Regions from separate parts of the Vogesella sp. genome, predicted to be linked through region 2. Evidence: riboswitches for the same ligand, from Rfam matches in the RefSeq annotation. Region 2 holds a riboswitch; the other holds the start of a gene.
What was found. A riboswitch is a leader RNA that binds a small molecule or an ion and turns the genes downstream of it on or off. The one in region 2 is predicted to bind glycine.
Positions count from the first base shown of each region.

Region 1: another riboswitch for glycine. It lies ahead of gcvT (glycine cleavage system aminomethyltransferase GcvT); the one in region 2 lies ahead of glyA (serine hydroxymethyltransferase).

Region 1 is NZ_JBKBHK010000006.1:35,980-41,398, reverse strand. It holds gene gluQRS (tRNA glutamyl-Q(34) synthetase GluQRS) at 1-74, shown strand, start outside; gene ACK4FZ_RS09195 (amino acid permease) at 316-1,638, shown strand; glycine riboswitch at 1,835-1,935, shown strand; glycine riboswitch at 1,943-2,039, shown strand; gene gcvT (glycine cleavage system aminomethyltransferase GcvT) at 2,077-3,162, shown strand; gene gcvH (glycine cleavage system protein GcvH) at 3,238-3,624, shown strand; gene gcvP (aminomethyl-transferring glycine dehydrogenase) at 3,830-5,419, shown strand, end outside.
Region 2 is NZ_JBKBHK010000012.1:514-5,932, forward strand. It holds gene ACK4FZ_RS13550 (L-serine ammonia-lyase) at 1-1,337, opposite strand, end outside; gene glyA (serine hydroxymethyltransferase) at 1,491-2,747, opposite strand; glycine riboswitch at 2,896-2,991, opposite strand; glycine riboswitch at 2,993-3,080, opposite strand; gene ACK4FZ_RS13560 (nuclear transport factor 2 family protein) at 3,244-3,693, opposite strand; gene ACK4FZ_RS13565 (NAD(P)-dependent oxidoreductase) at 3,690-4,337, opposite strand; gene ACK4FZ_RS13570 (LysR family transcriptional regulator) at 4,440-5,330, shown strand.

The sequences.
Region 1 (5,419 bases), on a different contig from region 2:
ACGAGATCTGGCAGTGGGCGCGACAAAACTGGCAGCTGGGCAGGGTGCCGGCCGGGCCTATCGTCCTGGCATAGCCAAACAACGCTATAATTTTGTGCAAAGCAGCAGGGCCTCGGCGTCGGGGCCCTGTTTGTTTTATGGCGTAGCTGCAGGCCATGCAGCGCGTTACACCACGCTCCGGGACAGGGGCGGGTGTCAGGACATCAGCAAAAACCCGAGAACAATCAGGATTTTCCATGCCATACCCGTTTTACCGCACGCAGTGGGCGTGCCTTGTCGCTTTGCCGGTTTTCCCTGAGCTGAAAGGAGCGCGCCATGACTAAGGCCGCACCGGGCAAGCTCGGTTTCTGGATGTGTACCGCCCTGGTGGTGGGCAATATGATCGGCTCCGGCGTGTTCTTGCTGCCGGCCTCGCTGGCGCAGTACGGCGCCTCGTCGCTGATCGGCTGGACCATCACCTCGCTGGGCGCCATCTGCCTGGCGCTGGTATTTGCCAAACTGGCCACCCTGCTGCCGCACAAGGCCGGGGGGCCGTACGCTTACATCCATGAAGGTTTCGGCGATTTCGCCGGCTTCCTGATTGCCTGGGGCTACTGGATTGCGCTGTGGGCCGGCAACGCCGCGCTGACCGTGGCCGGTGTCAGCTACCTGGGGGTGTTCTTTCCGGTACTGAACCAGAGCAATCTGGCTGCCGGCGCCACCGCCATCGGCCTGATCTGGCTGGTGACCTGGATCAACAGCCGCGGCCCGCAAAGCTCCGGCCGTGTGGCGATCGTGACTACGCTGATCAAGCTGCTGCCGCTGGGCGGCGTCACCATCGCCGGCCTGCTGTACCTGAACCCCGACTTCGTACAGTTCAACCCGCAGCACAAGCCGCTTGGCGAGGCCATTCCCGCCACCATGGCGCTGACGTTGTGGGCGTTTCTGGGGCTGGAGTCGGCGTCGGTACCCGCTGGCGATGTGGACCAGCCGCAGCGCACCATTCCGCGCGCCACCGTGCTGGGTACCCTGATTGCCGCCGGCCTGTACATCCTCAGTACCATCGCGTTGCAGGGGCTGATGCCGGCCAGCCAGTTGGCCGCGTCCAGCGCGCCGTTTGCCGATGCTGCCCGCCAGCTGTGGGGCGACTGGGCCTACTACGCGGTAGGCCTGGGGGCGGTGGTATCGTGTTTCGGTGCGCTGAATGGCTGGTGCCTGATGCAGGGCCATATCCCGGCAGCCGCAGCGCGCGATCATTTGTTCCCGCATTTTTTCACTCGTGAGAATCGTGCCGGCGTCCCCATCGTCGGCCTGATGTTGTCTACCGTGCTGGTGACCATCCTGCTGGCCAGCAAATACGCGGGCGGCGATAGCGGCGTGCAGATTTTCGAGTTCGTGATTTTACTGGCCACCGCCACCACGCTGCTGCCGTACGCCTTCTGTGCCATGGCGCTGCTGGCGGTGATGCTGAAGCGCCATCGCCAGTTCAGCCGTCGCGACTGGTACGCGCCGCTGGCGTTCTCGTTTGGCGGCTTCATCTTTGCCATGTGGACTATTTACGGTTCCGGCGCCGAGGTGGTGATGTGGGGCGTGCTGCTGCTGCTGGCCGGCCTGCCGATCTACCTGTGGCAACTGCGCGAGCGGCTGGTCAAAGGCTAAACGTCGAGCAGCAGGGTAGCCTGCGGCCAACCTGACATCAGCCCGGCATGCTATGCGTGCCGGGCTTTTGGCTTGCCATTTGGCCTTCGCGTACCCTTGGCAGGCGCCTGCCATGCAGGCTGTGTGGCAAACGGTAGCGGGTGCCACAGTGCTACCAAATCCCGCTTGCCAACGCGGCTACCGGCAACGATAATGCGCGCATTCCGCAGGAGAGAGCGGTTTGCCCGCCGGGCAGAACCGCCGCCGAAGGCGCAAGTGCACCCGCAATCGCTCAGGCAAAAGGACTGCAAGAATCGGGGTTTTCCCCGCAGAATCTGGAGAGCGGCGCACAGGATGCGCCCACCGAAGGGGCTAACGGCGCAACGCCGGAAAATCTCAGGTGCAGGGACAGAGGGGTGTGAGAAACAGAGGAAACTCACGCTCGTACAAGGACCTGCCATGACAGCCCCGCAACGTACCCCCCTATACGAAGCCCATCTCGCGTCCGGCGCGAAAATGGTCGATTTTGCCGGTTGGGACATGCCCATCCATTACGGTTCGCAGCTGAAAGAGCACGAGATCGTGCGCAGCGACGCCGGCATGTTCGACGTGTCGCACATGACCGTGGTGGACATCACCGGTAGCGACGCCAAGGCCTGGCTGCAAAAGCTGATTGCCAATGACGTGGCCAAGCTGGGTTTCGAGGGCAAGGCGCTGTATTCCGGCATGCTGAACGAACAAGGCGGTGTGGTAGACGATCTGATCGTATACCTCACCGCTTTTGGTTTCCGGATGGTCGTTAACGCCGGCACCACCGAAAAAGACCTTGCCTGGATGGACAAGCAAGCCGCCGGTTTTGACGTGAAGCTGCAAGTGCGCCGCGACCTGGCCATGCTGGCCGTGCAAGGCCCCACCGCCATCGACAAAGTGTGCAGCGTGAAGCCGGCGCTGGCCGATAGCATCCGCGCCCTCAAGGTATTCCAGGGCCTGCCGTCCGGCGAATGGTTTTTTGCCCGCACCGGTTACACCGGTGAAGACGGCCTGGAAATCATGATCCCGGCTGCTGAAGCCATCACCTTCTTCAACCAGCTGAAAGACGCCGGCGTGGCCCCCATCGGCCTGGGCGCTCGCGACACGCTGCGCCTGGAAGCCGGCATGAACCTGTACGGCCACGATATGGACGAGACCGTCTCCCCGCTGGAAGCCGGCATGGGCTGGACCATCGCCTGGACCGAAGGCCGCGACTTCATCGGCCGCAGCGCGCTGGAAGCGCAAAAAGCCGCCGGCGTGGCCATGAAGCAGGTGGGCCTGGTACTGGAAGGCCGCGGCGTGCTGCGCGAAGGCCAGAAAGTCGTGGTGGACGGTATCGGTGAAGGCATCATCACCAGCGGCACCTTCTCGCCGACCCTCAAGCATTCCATCGCCATCGCCCGTGTGCCGGCTGCCACCGGCGCTACCGCCCAGGTGGACCTGCGCGGCACGCTGACCGACGTGCGTGTGGTGAAAATGCCGTTCGTGCGTAACGGCAAGAAAGTTTTTGAATAAGCTGGTGTATAACGACGGGGCGAGCAAGAGCCGGTCCCGGTACACCATCCAAGTCTATTTTTCTGGAGAGAAACGATGAGCAACATTCCTGCCGACCTGAAATACGTATCCAGCCACGAATGGCTGCGTCTGGAAGCTGACGGTTCCGTAACCGTCGGCATTACCGAACACGCGCAAGAGCTGCTGGGCGACATCGTGTTCGTCGAGCTGCCGGCCGTGGGCGCCAACCTGGCTGCCGAAGAGCAAGCCGGCGTGGTGGAGTCGGTAAAAGCCGCTTCCGACGTATACGCCCCGATCGCAGGCGAAATCCTGGAAGTGAACGCCGAGCTGGAAGCCAACCCGGAGCTGGCCAACAGCGAGCCGTACGCCGCGGGCTGGTTCTTCAAGATCAAGCCGGCCAACGCCGCTGATCTGGACGGCCTGCTGGACGCCGCTGCCTACGCAGCCGAAATCGGCGCCTGATGAAACGGCCCTGCCATCGCAAGATGGCGGGGCTTTTTTTTGCCGCGAATTTTTGCCACGAAACCCACGAAACAACACGAACGCTTCCATTGTTGACGTGTACTAGGCAAGCCATGACCTTGCCCGGATCATTTTGTGTCTTTTGTGGTTTTCGTGGCCAAGCAGTAAGCCGTTCGTGGCTAATCGATTAGACGGAATCGCAGACATGTCTCTCTCGCAACTCTTCCATCACCAAGAATTCATCGCCCGCCACATCGGCCCGTGCGATACCGAACAACAGCAGATGCTGGCCGAGATCGGCGCCAGCTCGCTGGAAGACCTGGTGGCACAAACCGTGCCGGCCGGTATCCGTTTCAACCGCGCCCTCGACCTGCCGGCTGCGCAGCGTGAAGTGGACGCGCTGGCCGACCTGAAGGCCGTGGCCAGCAAGAACGTGGTAAACAAATCGTTCATCGGCCTGGGTTACTACCCGGTGATCACCCCCGGTGTCATCCTGCGCAACGTGCTGGAAAACCCGGGCTGGTACACCGCCTACACCCCGTACCAGGCTGAAATCGCCCAGGGCCGCCTGGAAGCGCTGCTGAACTATCAGCAAATGGTGATCGACCTCACCGGTCTGGACATCGCCAACGCCTCGCTGCTGGACGAAGCCACCGCCGCCGCTGAAGCTATGGCGCTGGCGCGTCGCGTATCCAAAGTCAAAGCAGACCAGTTTTTTGTGGACAGCCGCGTGCTGCCGCAAACGCTGGACGTGCTGAAGACCCGCGCCGAATACTTCGGTTTCGAGCTGGTGCTGGGCCATCCGGAAGAAGCCGGCAACGGTGATTACTTCGGTGCGCTGTTCCAGTACCCGGGCGAAGCCGGCGACCTGCTGGACCTGACCCCGTACATCGCTGCCGTCAAAGCCAAGGGTGGCGTCGCCATCGTGGCTGCCGACGTGATGGCGCTGGTGGCGCTGAAATCGCCGGCCGAAATGGGCGCCGACGTGGCGGTGGGTAACACCCAGCGCTTTGGCGTACCGATGGGCTTCGGTGGCCCGCACGCTGCCTACTTTGCCTTCCGCGACGACATGAAACGCTCGGCCCCGGGCCGCATCATCGGCGTATCGGTGGATGCCAAAGGCAAGACTGCGCTGCGCATGGCGCTGCAGACCCGCGAGCAGCACATCCGCCGCGAAAAAGCCAACTCCAACATTTGTACCAGCCAGGTACTGCTGGCCAATATGGCCGGCATGTACGCCGTGTACCACGGCCCGGCGGGCGTAAAGCGCATTGCGCAGCGCATCCATCGCCTGGCGGCCATTTTCGCCCACGCGGTGAAAGCGGCGGGCGGCAAGCTGAAGTTCGAGCAGTTCTACGACACCGTACAGGTAGAGTTGGGTGCCCATGCGGCCAACGTGTACGCCGCCGCGCTGGCTGCCGGCATCAACGTGCGTGACGCCGGCAATGGCGTGCTTGGCGTGGCCTTCCACGAAGCCGCCACCGAAGCCGACCTGGCCAAGCTGATCGAAGTGTTCACCGGCAAGGCTGCCGACATCGCCGCGCTGGACGCAGCGGCTGCCGACGCCATTCCGGCCAGCCTGAAGCGCGAATCGGCCATCCTCAGCCACCCGGTGTTCAACCAGCACCACAGCGAGCACGAAATGCTGCGCTACCTGAAGAAGCTGGAAAACCGCGACCTGGCGATGAACCACAGCATGATCAGCCTGGGCAGTTGCACCATGAAGCTGAACGCCACCAGCGAAATGATCCCGGTGACCTGGCCCGAGTTTGCCAACATGCACCCGTTCGCCCCG
Region 2 (5,419 bases):
TCCTTGTACTTGGTGCTCATGTCGCGGCCGGTGTCGCGCATGGTCTTGATCACGCGGTCCAGCGACACAAAGTGCTGGCCGTCGCCGCGCAGCGCCATGCGGGCCGCGTTGATGGCCTTGATCGACGCCATCGCGTTGCGCTCGATGCACGGCACCTGCACCAGGCCGCCTACCGGGTCGCAGGTGAGGCCCAGGTTGTGTTCCATGCCGATTTCGGCGGCGTTTTCCACTTGCTCCGGCGTGCCGCCCAGCACTTCGGCCAGGCCGCCGGCGGCCATCGAACAAGCCGAGCCTACCTCGCCCTGGCAGCCCACTTCGGCGCCCGAGATCGACGCGTTCAGCTTGAACAGGATGCCGATGGCGCCGGCGGTCAGCAGGAAGCGTACGATCCCGTCGTCGTTGGCACCCGGAATGAAGCGGGCGTAGTAGTGCATCACCGCCGGGATGATGCCGGCCGCGCCGTTGGTGGGTGCGGTCACCACGCGGCCGCCGGCGGCGTTTTCTTCGTTGACCGCCAGCGCGTACAGGTTGACCCAGTCCATCACGGTGAGCGGGTCGCGCAGCGCGGCTTCCGGCGAGGCCAGCAGCTTCTGGTACATGTCGGCAGCGCGGCGTTTTACCTTCATGCCCCCAGGCAGGATGCCCTCGCGCTCGCAGCCGCGCTTCACGCAGCCTTGCATCACGCGCCAGATGTTGAGCAGGCCGGCGCGTACTTCGTCTTCGCTGCGCCAGGCCAGTTCGTTTTCCAGCATGATCTGGCTGATCGATTTGCCGTGGCGCTGGCACAGCGCCAGCAGCTCGGCACCGGTCTTGAACGGGTGTTTCAGCTCGGTGACGCCGGGTGGGGTGAAACCGGCGTCGATGGCGGCTTCGTCCACCACGAAGCCGCCGCCCACCGAGTAATAGGCGCGCTTGGACAGGCTGTCGCCGTTGGCCGCAAACGCTTCGAAGATCATGCCGTTGGGGTGGTAGGGCAGCGCTTTGCGTTTGTGCAGGATCAGGTGTTCGCCTTCGACAAAGGGCACCACGTGGCTGCCCAGCAGGCGGATGGCTTTGTCGGCACGGATGGCGGCCAGCATACCGTCTACCGCGTCGGTATCGACCAGGTCGGGGTGTTCGCCCTGCAGGCCCAGCAGCACGGCGGTGTCGGTACCGTGGCCTTTGCCGGTGGCGCCCAGCGAGCCGAACATCTCGGCTTTCACGCTGGCGGTGGCGGCCAGCAGGCCGTCTTTTTCCAGCCGCGCTACAAACTGGCGGGCGGCACGCATCGGGCCAACGGTGTGGGAGCTGGACGGGCCGATGCCGATCTTGAACAGGTCGAATACGCTGATAGCCATGCTGCTTCTCTTTTTATGGTGCGGGCGCGGGTGGCGCCACGGGTGTTGTCTGTCCGGCCGGGTGGGCCATGGTGGGTGGGTGCTGCCGGGGCAGCGGCGGCATTGTACTGAGCAATGCCGCCGCTGTGTGCACTACCGATGCTGCAGTGCGTTTTAACGATACACAGGGAACGCCGCGCACAGTTCGGCCACCTGGCGCCGTACGCGGGCGGCGACGTCGGCGTTATCGATATCGTCCAGGATGTCGCATACCCAGTGCGCTACCTGGCCGGCTTCGGCGCTGCCGAAACCGCGGCTGGTAATGGCCGGGGTGCCGATGCGGATGCCGCTGGTCACAAACGGGCTTTGCGGGTCGTTCGGCACCGCGTTCTTGTTGACGGTAATGCAGGCCGCGCCCAGCGCCGCGTCGGCGGCCTTGCCGGTCAGGCCCTTGTCGATCAGGCTCAGCAGGAACAGGTGGTCGTCGGTTTTGCCGGATACCACGGTATAGCCGCGCTGGCGGAACACCGCCACCATGGCGCGGGCGTTATCCAGCACTTGCTGCTGGTAGGCTTTGAACTCGGGTTGCAGCGCCTCCAGGAAGGCCACTGCCTTGGCGGCGATCACGTGCATCAGCGGGCCGCCCTGGATGCCGGGGAAAACCAGCGATTGCAGTTTTTTCACCAGCGCCTCGTCCGGGTTGGCCGCCAGGATCAGGCCGCCACGCGGGCCGCGCAGGGTTTTGTGGGTGGTGGTGGTCACCACGTGGGCGTGCGGCAGCGGGCTGGGGTAGAGCCCGGCCGCCACCAGGCCGGCGACGTGCGCCATGTCCACAAACAGCCAGGCGCCAACGCTGTCGGCAATCTGGCGCATGCGCGCCCAGTCCACCACCAGCGAGTAGGCGGAGAAGCCGGCTACCAGCATCTTGGGCTGATGCTCGACGGCCAGCCGTTGCACCTCGTCGTAATCGATGGCGCCGCTTTCCGTGTTGATGCCGTATTGCACCGCCTTGTAGATCTTGCCGGAAAAATTGACGCTGGCGCCGTGGGTAAGGTGGCCGCCGTGGGCCAGGCTCATGCCCAGGATGGTGTCGCCCGGTTGCAGCAGCGCCATGTACACGGCGGCGTTGGCCTGGCTACCGGAGTGCGGCTGCACGTTGGCGTAGCGGGCGCCAAACAGCTGGCAGGCGCGGTCGATGGCCAGCTGCTCCACTACATCCACGTGCTCGCAGCCGCCGTAGTAGCGCTTGCCGGGGTAGCCTTCGGCGTACTTGTTGGTCAGTTGTGTGCCTTGTGCCTGCATTACGCGCGGGCTGGTGTAGTTTTCCGAGGCAATCAGCTCGATGTGGTCTTGCTGGCGCTGGTTTTCGGCCTGGATGGCGGCCCACAGTGCGTCGTCGAAGCCGGCAATCTGCATGTCTTGCGTGAACATATCTGTCTCCATGTCGTGTCTGGCTGCTGGCAGCAGCCGTGTGCATGGCTCTTTGGCGGGTGCCCAGGGTGCCGCGTGACGGCAGGGGCGGGCGGGGCATGGCTGGCACAAAGGCGACGGCACCCGACCGGCCATGCCGGACGATGCCCCCTCTGTCCCTTGTGCCTGAGATATTGCGGCGCGCGATTGCGCACCGGGTGTCCTTCGGCGAGGCGGCTTTGCGGCCAACCTTCTCTCCAGAGTGCCTCGCGTCCACAGTTCTTTTGCCTGAGAGTTTCCGGGGCGATTCCCCTTCGGCGCTGCCGCGTAGGCAGTCTCTCCTGTGGCCGCGGCCGTGGCTGTCGCGGTGAGCTGCAGTCCGGCCTGGCTTGCAGAATCTAGAAGACCGCGCTTGCCGCTGTCAATGCGTGCGGCAGATTTATCGATGTGCGAACGCAGCAAAACGCCCCCGCAGGCAACAGCCGGGCGGGGGCGGGGTGGTGCGGGCAAGGGTCGCTCAGAACATGCCGTTGCCGTTGGCGTCTTTGGCCGGCACCGGCTGGATCACGTCCCAGTGCTCGGCAATCTTGCCGTCCTGCACGAGGAAGATGTCCACCACCGCCACGCCCAGATCGCCGGGCTTGTCCTGGCTGTGCACGTGCAGCATCACCAGGTCGCCGTCGGCCAGCACGCGCTTGATGCTGGCGCGGCTTTGCGGGTTATTGGCGCGGATCCAGCGTACGTAGTCTTGCAGCGGCGCGACGCCGTTGGCCACCTCCGGGTTGTGCTGGATGTAGCCGGGTGCCAGGTAGCTGGCTGCCTGTTCTGCATCCAGCCGGGTGAAGGCGGCATCGTAAAAGGCCAGCACCAGCGCCTTGTTGGCGTCTTCGCGCGGGCCGGCCAGCGCCGGCAGAGCGCTGGTAGCCAGGCCTGCGGCCAACAATGCCGCGCTCAGCAGGCGCTTCATTGGGCGGCAGCTACGGTAAAGCGCTGGCGATGGTGACGTGCCTGTTCGGCCTCGTCCACGATGGCTACCGCCAGGTCGGCCACGCTGATGCCGGCCGGCGCGTCGCCGTCCATCAGCAGTTCGTTGGCGCCCAGACGGTACTGGCCGCTGCGCTCGCCCGGGGCCAGCATGGCTGGCGGCGATACGAATACCCAGTCCAGCACGGTTTCGTCTTGCAGCTTGTTCAGCGCCTGGCGTGCACCTTCGGCGCCTTCCTTGTATTCGGCCGGGAAGTGCGGGGTGTCGATCAGCTGCAGGCCCGGTGCCACGTACAGGCTGCCGGCGCCGCCTACTTCGATGAAGCGTGCCACGCCGGCGGCCTTGGTGCCGGCCACAATGGCGTCGTGGCCTTGCAGGAACAGCGTGCGGATGTCGGCTTTGTCCCAACCCGGGTTGAAGGCGCTGATCACCACGTCGTGGCCGGCCACGTCACGGGCGATGGCGTCGGCGTCGTAGGCGTTGCTGGCCTTGACGGTGAGGTTGGCCGCAGCGGCAACGCGTTCCGGGCGGCTGACCAGGGCGGTAACGTGATGGCCGCGGGCCAGAAGTTCCTGTTGCAGGGCTTGGCCGACAAAACCGCTGGCGCCGATGAGTGCGATGTTCATGCTGTGTCCTTTCGGGTGGGGGAGGGGAATGACTGCATGGTAGATCACCCGGTTTTGGCTGATAATCCGCTGTAAAATTCAATAATTGTTAAGCTGAGGTTGATGATGGAAGCGCTACGCAGCATGGCGGTGTTTGCCGCCGTAATCGAACAGGGCTCGATGAACGCGGCCGGGCGCGCGCTGGGCATGACCGCGTCGGCCGTTAGTCAGCATGTGCGGCTGCTGGAGCAGCAACACCAGGTGGCGCTGCTGCACCGGACCACCCGCAAGCTGACGCTTACCGAGGCCGGCAGCGTGTTTTACCGCAGTTGCGCTGCCATGTTGGCCGCAGCGCGTGAAGCCAGCGTGCAGATGGCGGCATTGCGCGACGAGCCGGTGGGCGAGCTGCGCATTGCCGCGCCCAGCGGTTTTGCCGGCGGGGTACTGGGGCAGGCGCTGGCGCCGTTACTGGCGGCCAACCCCGGCCTCAGCCTGCGCCTGTTTTTCCAAGACGAGATGATCGACCTGGTGCAACACCGCATCGACCTGGCATTGCGAGCCGGTAATCAGTCCGATTCCACGCTGGTGGCGCGCCATCTGGCCGACTGGCCGTTTGTGCTGGTGGCGGCGCCGTCGTATCTGGCGGCGCGCGGCGAGCCGCAGCAGCCGGGCCAGCTGTACCAGCACGACTGGATAGGCCTGGAGCAGGACCATGGCCTGACGCCGCTGCGCTTGCAGCGAGAGGGCGACGTGGAAGTGCTGCGCTTGCAGTGCCGCATTGCCAGCAACAGCATGCTGTCGGCACGGGCGTTTGCGCTGGATGGCATGGGTATTTCGATGCAGCCGGCACCGGAAGTGGCAGGCGAGCTGGCCGCCGGGCGCTTGCAACGGGTATTGCCCGAGTGGCAGGCACCGGCGCTGCCGGTGTACGCCGTCACGCCGCGGCGCGACGTGCTGCCGGCCAAGGTGCGGCACGCTATGGCATTCTTGCAACAGAAATTCACTCGCGGCTGATGAAATAATGCGCAAAGATTGACATCGTCATGGATGTTGCTTGCTTGAAAACTTGTATGTACTGCCATTTTTGTCTAACAAACATATAG